Regions from separate parts of the Gracilibacillus sp. JCM 18860 genome, predicted to be linked through region 4. Evidence: riboswitches for the same ligand, from Rfam matches in the RefSeq annotation. Region 4 holds a riboswitch; each other region holds the start of a gene.
What was found. Region 4 has a riboswitch for S-adenosylmethionine ahead of ACZ5R4_RS17925 (5-methyltetrahydropteroyltriglutamate--homocysteine S-methyltransferase). Riboswitches for the same ligand answer to the same signal wherever they lie in the genome.
Positions count from the first base shown of each region.

Region 1: linked by a shared signal. The riboswitch ahead of ACZ5R4_RS15695 (bifunctional homocysteine S-methyltransferase/methylenetetrahydrofolate reductase) and the one ahead of ACZ5R4_RS17925 (5-methyltetrahydropteroyltriglutamate--homocysteine S-methyltransferase) in region 4 are both predicted to bind S-adenosylmethionine.
Region 2: linked by a shared signal. The riboswitch ahead of ACZ5R4_RS20610 (PLP-dependent aspartate aminotransferase family protein) and the one ahead of ACZ5R4_RS17925 (5-methyltetrahydropteroyltriglutamate--homocysteine S-methyltransferase) in region 4 are both predicted to bind S-adenosylmethionine.
Region 3: linked by a shared signal. The riboswitch ahead of ACZ5R4_RS20635 (alpha-hydroxy-acid oxidizing protein) and the one ahead of ACZ5R4_RS17925 (5-methyltetrahydropteroyltriglutamate--homocysteine S-methyltransferase) in region 4 are both predicted to bind S-adenosylmethionine.

Region 1 is NZ_AP043868.1:3,097,374-3,099,572, reverse strand. Features, by position in the region: gene ACZ5R4_RS15700 (nitroreductase family protein) at 96-665, opposite strand; SAM riboswitch class I at 834-940, shown strand; gene ACZ5R4_RS15695 (bifunctional homocysteine S-methyltransferase/methylenetetrahydrofolate reductase) at 1,086-2,199, shown strand, end outside.
Region 2 is NZ_AP043868.1:4,252,533-4,254,731, forward strand. Features, by position in the region: gene ACZ5R4_RS20600 (N-acetylmuramoyl-L-alanine amidase) at 1-321, shown strand, start outside; gene ACZ5R4_RS20605 (SDR family NAD(P)-dependent oxidoreductase) at 335-529, opposite strand; SAM riboswitch class I at 699-812, shown strand; SAM riboswitch class I at 886-992, shown strand; gene ACZ5R4_RS20610 (PLP-dependent aspartate aminotransferase family protein) at 1,095-2,199, shown strand, end outside.
Region 3 is NZ_AP043868.1:4,259,147-4,261,345, reverse strand. Features, by position in the region: gene ACZ5R4_RS20635 (alpha-hydroxy-acid oxidizing protein) at 346-1,245, opposite strand; SAM riboswitch class I at 1,427-1,536, opposite strand; gene acsA (acetate--CoA ligase) at 1,555-2,199, opposite strand, start outside.
Region 4 is NZ_AP043868.1:3,617,150-3,619,348, reverse strand. Features, by position in the region: gene ACZ5R4_RS17930 (methyl-accepting chemotaxis protein) at 1-15, shown strand, start outside; gene ACZ5R4_RS17925 (5-methyltetrahydropteroyltriglutamate--homocysteine S-methyltransferase) at 203-1,306, opposite strand; SAM riboswitch class I at 1,416-1,516, opposite strand; gene ACZ5R4_RS17920 (response regulator transcription factor) at 1,683-2,199, shown strand, end outside.

The sequences.
Region 1 (2,199 bases), 520 kb from region 4:
CACTTTTTTTGCTTAGAAAGTGATGAATTATAACAGAAATAAAAAAACTTGGCTTTACGCCAAGTCGTTTAGTTTAGCTTTTTCATCAAAGATTATTAGTCTAATTCTGTTATTCTATCATTCACATTTATTCTAGGAATAGGGTTAACTTGTTTCGCTGGATAGCCGACTTGAAGTAAGCCAACTACTCGTTCATCATCCTTCAAGTCGATAAGTGCAGCTGTCTCCTCACAAAACGACAATTTACCAGTTTTCCAAAAAACACTTAATCCTTCCTCCCAAGCTAACAAACTGAAATTTTGAATAAGACAGCTAGCCGAAGCATAATCTTCTTCTCTCAGTTTTTCTTGAGGATGAAGCGTATTAATAACCATAATGATAAATGGAACGTTCATGATCTTTTGGTAGCCATTTTCGCCTATCTGCTCTAGCTCCTCACCAGAGGCATTCTTTGCTTTTTCTTTCGCTACCTCTCGATTGATTTCTGCTAATTTTTTCTTTGATTCGCCTGTTATAAATACAAAACGCCACGGCTCAGTCATTTTATGATTGGGCACCCAGACAGCTATACTTAATAAATCTTTCATTAGTTCCTTAGAAACAGGATTTTCTTTATAGTTTGAAATGGAGCGTCGCTCTTTTATAAGATTTTTTAAACTTGCCATCATCTAATCTCCTTTTTAATGAGAATCATTTTCAATGATACCATCATTCTTGTTATCAAACAAGTTGAATAACAATCTAGGAAAAAAATTCAATTTTTTATTAAAAATGACTTGAAAGTATTTTACTTATAATGTAATATAATGACAACAAAACTTCATAAAGCTTTACTCTTATCAAGAGAGGTGGAGGGACTGGCCCTGTGATACCTCAGCAACCGTCTTTATTAGACAAGGTGCTAATTCCAGCAAGCGCAACAACGCTTGAAAGATGAGGAACGTGAGATCTATTTATATAGAGTCTTCATCTTTCAAGGGATGAAGATTTTTTTGTTTTTCTGGGCCTTTTGTTCAAAAAACAGCAATTATAGTGGAGATTGCTTGTTTTTTATAAATGATTATGAAAAGAAAAGAGGTGAAAGAATGACATCATCACTCCTACAAGCTCTCAAAGAAAATATCCTCATAGCAGATGGTGCGATAGGTACTTTACTTTACGCACATGGGGTTGATCAATGCTTTGAAGCATATAATCTATCAAAACCAGAAGAGGTCCTCCAAGTTCATCAATCCTATATTGACGCTGGGGCAGATATCATCCAAACCAATACGTATGGAGCCAATTATATTAAGCTAGCAAGATTTGGCTTGGAGGAGGAAGTACACCAAATAAATACACGTGCTGTCCAATTAGCTAAACAAGCAGCAAAAAATGAAACATTTGTACTTGGGACGATTGGTGGAATTCGAGGAATTCAAAAGCTAGTCACATCCAAAAAAGACATCATAAGGAGCTTCAAGGAACAATTATTTAGCCTTCTATTAGAAGGTGTAGATGGCATCCTATTAGAAACTTATTATGACATCGACGAATTAACCGCTGTTCTAGAAATTGCAAGAAAAGAAACAGACCTCCCTATTATTACAAATGTATCGATGCATGAGCCTGGTATTTTAGAAAACGGTATGTCCTTAGCTGATGTATTAACACAGCTAGAAGTACTTGGTGCAGATGTCGTTGGGGTTAATTGTCGTTTAGGTCCACACCATATGATTGAGTCACTAGAAGCCGTACCATTACCTGAGCGAGCACACTTATCAGCATTTCCAAATGCTAGTCTACCAGCATATGAAAACGGCAAGCTTGTTTACAGCAAGCAAACAGATTATTTCAAACGATGTGCAAAGGAATTCCGAGATCAAGGAGTACGTCTTATCGGAGGGTGCTGTGGAACGACCCCAGAGCATATTAGGGCCTTAAAGGATGGTATTGAGGGACTAACACCTATTTTAGACAAAACCGTCCAGGTGAAAGAAGGACTGATCACACTCCCTTCTTCCCAAACTGTCCAGTCGAATCCGACATTGGTGGATAAAGCTAAGAAACAGCATACCGTTATTGTTGAATTAGATGCACCAAAGCATCTAGAAATTGATGAGTTTATTAAAGGGGCGAAAGCTCTGGAAGATGCAGGTGTGGATGCGATTACTTTAGCGGATAATTCACTTGCTACACCGCGAATCAGTAATTTAGCGA
Region 2 (2,199 bases), 640 kb from region 4:
CAGACTCATGCTTTTATAAGTCTACATTTTAATGCAAGTCCAATAGTTTCTGCTAATGGAATTAGCACACACTATTTTGGCCCAGATAGTAAAGAGCTTGCCTATGAAATGCAGTCCTCTTTATCTCAACATGTCACAATGAGAGATCGAGGGGTTCGAAGTAGTAATTTCTATGTACTAAGAAACAATCAAAATAAAGCACTCCTATTAGAAATGGGATTTATTACGAATCCTCATGACTTACTCACAATCCGAACAAGGGACTATCAAGATAACTTAGCAGAAGGGATCACCAAAGGTCTTTTAGCTTATTTTAAATAGAGAAGTGGCTGCATCAAATGGATGCAGGCGTTTCTCTATCATCGGAAATATTAATAACGGCAATGCGTGCACCTTTCTTGGCTAATTGCAAGCATGTTTCTCGTCCGATACCACTTTCACCTCCTGTTACGATGGCAACTTTTTTTTGTAGTTGGTCATAATAAAACCTCCTTCTAGGATGACTATTTTTTTGAAAACATAAATGAATGGATTAAAAAAAAGCTATTTCATGTCGATATAAATCATGAATACTCTTAAAAGAAAAATATTCAATAATTTATAAATACTTGTTGACAGTGGTGGTCTACCATGCTAAAGTATGTAATAACTAAATTAAATATAAGTAATCCACTCGGAATTACAATATTTGACATTAAATCTTATCAAGAGAGGTGGAGGGACTGGCCCTATGAAACCTCGGCAACCATTAAGCACAAAGGCTTAATAAAGGTGCCAATTCCACTAAGTGATCATGCTTGGAGAGATAAGAGAGCGAATTATTCAGACTGAATCCTCTCTATCTCCATGTAGAGAGGATTTTTTGATCCGATAAAAATTAAATAGCTCTTATCAAGAGAGGCAGAGGGACTGGCCCGATGACGCCCAGCAACCATTAAGCTTCAGCTTAAAAGGTGCTAAATCCTGCAGGAAACATTCCTGATAGATAAGAGGGAGACAGCTGGTAGATAACCAAAGCCTTCTTCTTGTCGAAGAAGGCTTTTCTTTATACTTATATTAATTAAATGAATGGAATATTCAAGGAGGAAACTAACATGACAGCTTTTAAAAATTCAACGTATGATGCGGAGACCTTAAATTTACACGGTGGTCAGGCGCCTGATCCAACAACAGGTTCAAGAGCAGTGCCTATCTATCAATCTACTTCGTTCGTTTTCCATGACACAGAACATGCAGAGAGACTATTTGCACTTGATGAACCAGGAAACATCTATTCAAGAATTGGTAATCCAACTGTCGATGTTTTTGAGAAAAGATTAGCCCTTTTAGAAGATGGCGTTGCAGCAGTTGCAACAGCTTCGGGGATGTCAGCCATCACCCTATCGATCTTAAATCTAGCAAGTGCGGGAGACGAAATTGTTGCAGGTGTGAACTTGTATGGCGGAACCTATAATCTGTTTGCTGTAACATTACCAAGATACGGAATCAACGTAAAATTTGTAGACCCAACCGATCCTGAGAATTTCCGTCAAGCCATCAATGAAAATACGAAAGCAGTTTATGGCGAGATTATCGGAAATCCAGGCCTTCAAGTATTGGATGTAGAAAAAGTTTCAGAGATTGCTCATGAGGCAGGTGTACCATTGATCGTTGATAATACATTTGCCACACCTTATGGTTGTAAACCAATCACATTAGGTGCTGATATTGTGGTTCATTCTGCGACAAAATGGATAGGTGGTCACGGTACATCGATTGGCGGAATTATAGTTGATGGAGGTCGTTTTAACTGGAATTCAGAAAAATATCCTCAATTTACTGAACCAGATCCGAGCTACAATGGAATTCGTTATGCAATAGACTTTGGAACATTAGCATTTATCACAAAAGTGCGTGTCCAGTTATTGAGAGACTTCGGTGCGGCACTTAGCCCATTTAATGCCTTCCAGTTACTACAAGGATTAGAAACACTTCATTTAAGAGTGGAAAGACATAATCGAAATGCTCAGGAATTAGCAGAATATCTAGAAGAACACGAAGCGGTGGAATGGATTCGATATCCAGGATTGGAAAGCCATCCATCACACGCACTAGCGAAGCGTATTTTGAACAATGGCTTTGGCTCAATCATTGTCTTTGGGATTAAAGGTGGACGAGATGCAGGTAGAGATCTAATCAATAATGTTTCTCTATGGTCCC
Region 3 (2,199 bases), 640 kb from region 4:
TTGCAAAAATGTGAGCGTAACTTGCAAGAATATGGAGCTAGTTGCAAAAATGTGAGCGTAACTCGCAAGAATATGGAGCTTGTTGCAAAAATGTGAGCGTCACTTGCAAGAATATGGAGCTTGTTGCAAAAAAGAGAGTGTGACTTGCAAGATTATGGAGATAGTTGCAAAAATGAGAGTGTGACTTGCAAAATAAGCAACTAACTTTACTCAATTGCAGGACAAATGTTATATGAAACTGGGACAATAAGAAAGAAAAAAATATGTATTTTGACTACGTTCAATCATAGTACCGTTCAGATTCTCATCTTCTCTATTCAGTTTTGTCCCAGATTCAGTTGCTTCCTAATATGATATCAATTGATCGATGACCTTTTTAACTCCACTTATTCCATCTGTACTCAGCCCATAAATATAAGCCTTCTGAATAGAAACTGCATCGGCGCCAGATGCCAAATAGTACTGTATATCCTCCTTGGAATAAACATCAGTTTCCACAATCAGATGAAATGCTTCTCCTACTATATCTCTCATTGCCCTCAACTTCAGCCCATTCGGCAAAATCACTCCACTAATACGGTATTTTAGGGCTTGTCGAATGTCTTGTTCTTGTACATCACCTTGGAGATACACAGGTAATGTCGTGAACTGTTGAAGGTAATTAATCTTCTCCCAATTGACTGACGAAGTATTATATTCAGAAAGAATTAACTGTTGAAAAGCTTCTTTATCTTTTCCATAAGCTTTTCGATGAAAAATAGGATCTACGACAAAATTCCCATTACCTTTTTCGCACGAATCCATACCATTAACCGAATTATTTGATAATGGGATAACAATGGCTTGATATCCTGCTAATTCTGCCCGTTGGACGAAGTGCTTTGTTAAATCAATGTCTTGTAATAGATTAGCGGAAAACCATAATGTATGTTCATTGGATACATCACTAATTTCCTCCACACTGTAGGATGAATTGATGCCTACTATAAAAGGGATATTTTTTTCAGCTGCTGCTTTTGCTGTCGCTAGTTCACCATCTTCATGGAAATAAGTTTGTGCTCCCACTGCACCTAATAGTATTGTAGGCAATTTATTGATCGTTTTCTTCGGATTATTGAATTTTATTTCTTCATTACCGTAAGTAGATTCCGTACTTCTATTTAAATATTCCAACACAGTTGGTGTCAATTTTTGTTTTGCCTCTTCCTCTAATAATTTGATCCAGTTCATTTTGGTTACTGTCATGTTGTCTCCTCCTATTGTAAATGGTTTTCCTTATCCTTAACCCAAAAGGGTACGCGACCGTCCGTTAGTCAAAGGGACGCTTCTTTGACGCTTTCGAATCCTAGAGGCGATGTCCTAAAGACGGCTTTTCTTTAAGAAAAAAACTCCCTCCTGTTCATCAAAACAAGAGAGAGTTATTTCCCTCTTATCTTCCAAACTTTTGACGTTTGCTGGATTTAGCACCTTGTAAACATTGAGTTTATAGGTTGCTGGGCTTCATTGGGCCATTCCCTCCACCGCTCTTAATAAGAGTATGTTGTATTATTTTTTTCATGTTTGTTGTTTTTGAATTTCTTGTGCTTTCAATTGTCTTCGCAAAATCTTTCCACTAATTTTCGTTTTTGGTAGCTCTTCTACTACTTCTATTTCGCGAGGAGCAGCATGTGCTGAAAGATTTTTGCGAACAAATAAGCGAATCTCATCGAGTAATTCCTCTGACTCTGTAAAGCCCTGACGTAAAGTAATAAATGCCTTGACTAATTCACCACGTAATTCGTCTGGCTTTCCAATAACCCCAGCCTCTTCAACAGCTGGATGCTCGATTAATTTACTTTCTACTTCAAATGGACCAATTCTTTCCCCTGCAGAATTTATCATGTCATCATTTCTACCTTGAAAAAAGACATAGCCTTCTTCATCCTGTAAGGCCAAATCCCCAGAAAGATACCAGCCTTCATATTGAAAATACGATTGAAATTTATCTTTATTTCCCCATATCTCCTTCATCAAGCCTGGCCAAGGAGTTTTTACTGCTAATTGTCCTACTTCACCACTATCCAGGATATTTCCTTCATCATCAAGAATACCAACTTCCATTCCTGGTAGTGGTCGCCCCATTGAACCTGGCTTAATCTTTTCAGATGGTAGATTTACAATTAAGTGACCACCCGTTTCTGTCATCCACCACGTATCATG
Region 4 (2,199 bases):
ATCGGAACCTTGTAATAAACCATAAATTTACTTCCTACCTAGTTTAAATATTAGTAAAACTCGCATTCGCTCGTCTTTTAGCGAATGCGTTAGCTTTTCTTATACGTTGGACTTCAAAATTTTCGCTTCGTTGCTATAAATTTTAAGCTTTCCTAACGTATTTAAAAAACATCGCCCCTTTGGCTGGAGCGATGTTTTTTCTTTATCCCCAGATTTCTTTGGAGATATCTACAATATATTTTAATTTATTCCATTGTTGTTCTTCAGACAGCTCATTTCCATGGTGAGTGGAGGCAAAGCCACATTGTGGGCTAAGGCAAATTTGGTCAAGTGGTACAAATTCGGATGCCTCTTGAATTCTTCTTTTAATCTCTTCTTTATCCTCAAGCTCTCCATTTTTAGAAGTAAATACCCCTATAACAACCTTTGCCCCATTTCTCGGAATATGCTTTAATGCTTGGAAATCTCCGGAACGCTCATCATCATATTCAAGGAAAAATCCATCAACCTTTTCCTTGGCAAATAAAGTAGGAGCGATCAAATCATAGCTTCCCGAAAATGCCCAATCAGATCGGTAATTCCCACGACATAGATGTGTCGTAATTTGCATATCTTCAGGCTTCACCTCAAGCACACCATTTACTACCTTTAATGCAAGATCAATCAGGGATTGTCTATCTTGATCTGATTCAGCAAATGGTAGATTCGGAGACGATAAACCAGCAATATAAACATCGTCAAATTGTAAATATCTGATACCTACATCATAAAATGCTTTCACAGCATCCTGATATACCTTAATAATATCTTCTGCAAACTCGTCCCAGCTTGCATAGTACTCTTCTCCAATAATTCCAGTATTGAAGAACTGGTTAGGACTTGGAATGGTGAACTTCGGTACGGCTCTTCCGTCGATTTGTTTGATTAGGAATTTAGCATCCTCAATAAATGGGTGGTTTTCATTCCAAGAAACCTTGCCTGTTAAACGCACATTATACGCATCGGTTACTTGGTTAGCAAATTGATAGCCTTGCTCTGGCACATAGCCCTCTACCCCATTGATGTATTCCATAAAATCCGTATGCCACCATAGTCTCTGGAATTCCCCATCAGTTACAGCTGTTAAACCTACTTCAATCTGCTTATCGACGATTCTTTTCACTTCAGATCTTTGAATCTCTTTTAACTCGTCATAGGGAAGATTTCCTTTTCGGTATTTGGCGATTGCCTCATGTAAGGATGCTGGTCTTAATAAACTACCAACATGGTCGGCGCGAAATGGTGCTGTTTTTGTAATAGTTGTCATTTTTCTACCTCTCTCCATATGTATTTTAGAATCCCGAATCTTATCCTTCCAACGCGCAAAAAACCTCTTCTTAAAAATAAGAAGAGGTTTATACTTTTACTCACTGCTCTTCTTATCTTCTAGCGATCGCTACTGGAATTAGCACAGTACTTGGAATAGTCTGTTGCTGAGGCTTCAAAGGGCCAGTCCCTCCACCTCTCTGGATAAGAATCGTTATTTAATTGATATTATCAATGCTAACTTACCCTTTGGAAAAAGTCAACATTTTTTATGGAAATTTCTATTTTTGATTAAACCGATGAAAATACTAAGGTTATGGAAAAGGATGGGCAGATATTTTTCCATATGCTATATTAAAGAATAAGGTGGTGAACACATGACGGAGATCTTAATTGTAGAAGATGAAGAAAAATTAGCGCGAGTGTTAGAGCTCGAATTACAATATGAGGATTATCAAACAACGATTGCTCCTGACGGAAGAATAGCATTAGAACTATTGCAACAAAATAAATATGCACTAGTACTACTAGACATTATGCTTCCAAGTATGAGTGGATTGGAAGTACTTCGACGATTCCGAAAAATAGACCCATCTACCCCTGTTATTCTTTTAACCGCAAAGGATGAAGTGCATGACAAGGTATCAGGACTTGACCTTGGAGCAAATGATTATATTACCAAACCATTTCAATTAGAGGAACTTTTAGCAAGAATCCGTGCACAATTACGAAATCAAAAGCCTCGATCCACTTCCTTCGTCAGTATCGATGATTTAACAGTTGATAAAAATTCGAGAGATGTAAAACGCGGGGATTCCTTTATCGAGTTAACTCGAAGAGAATTCGACCTTCTCTGCTTTTTAGTCGAAAATAAAAACCAAGTATTTAGCCGTG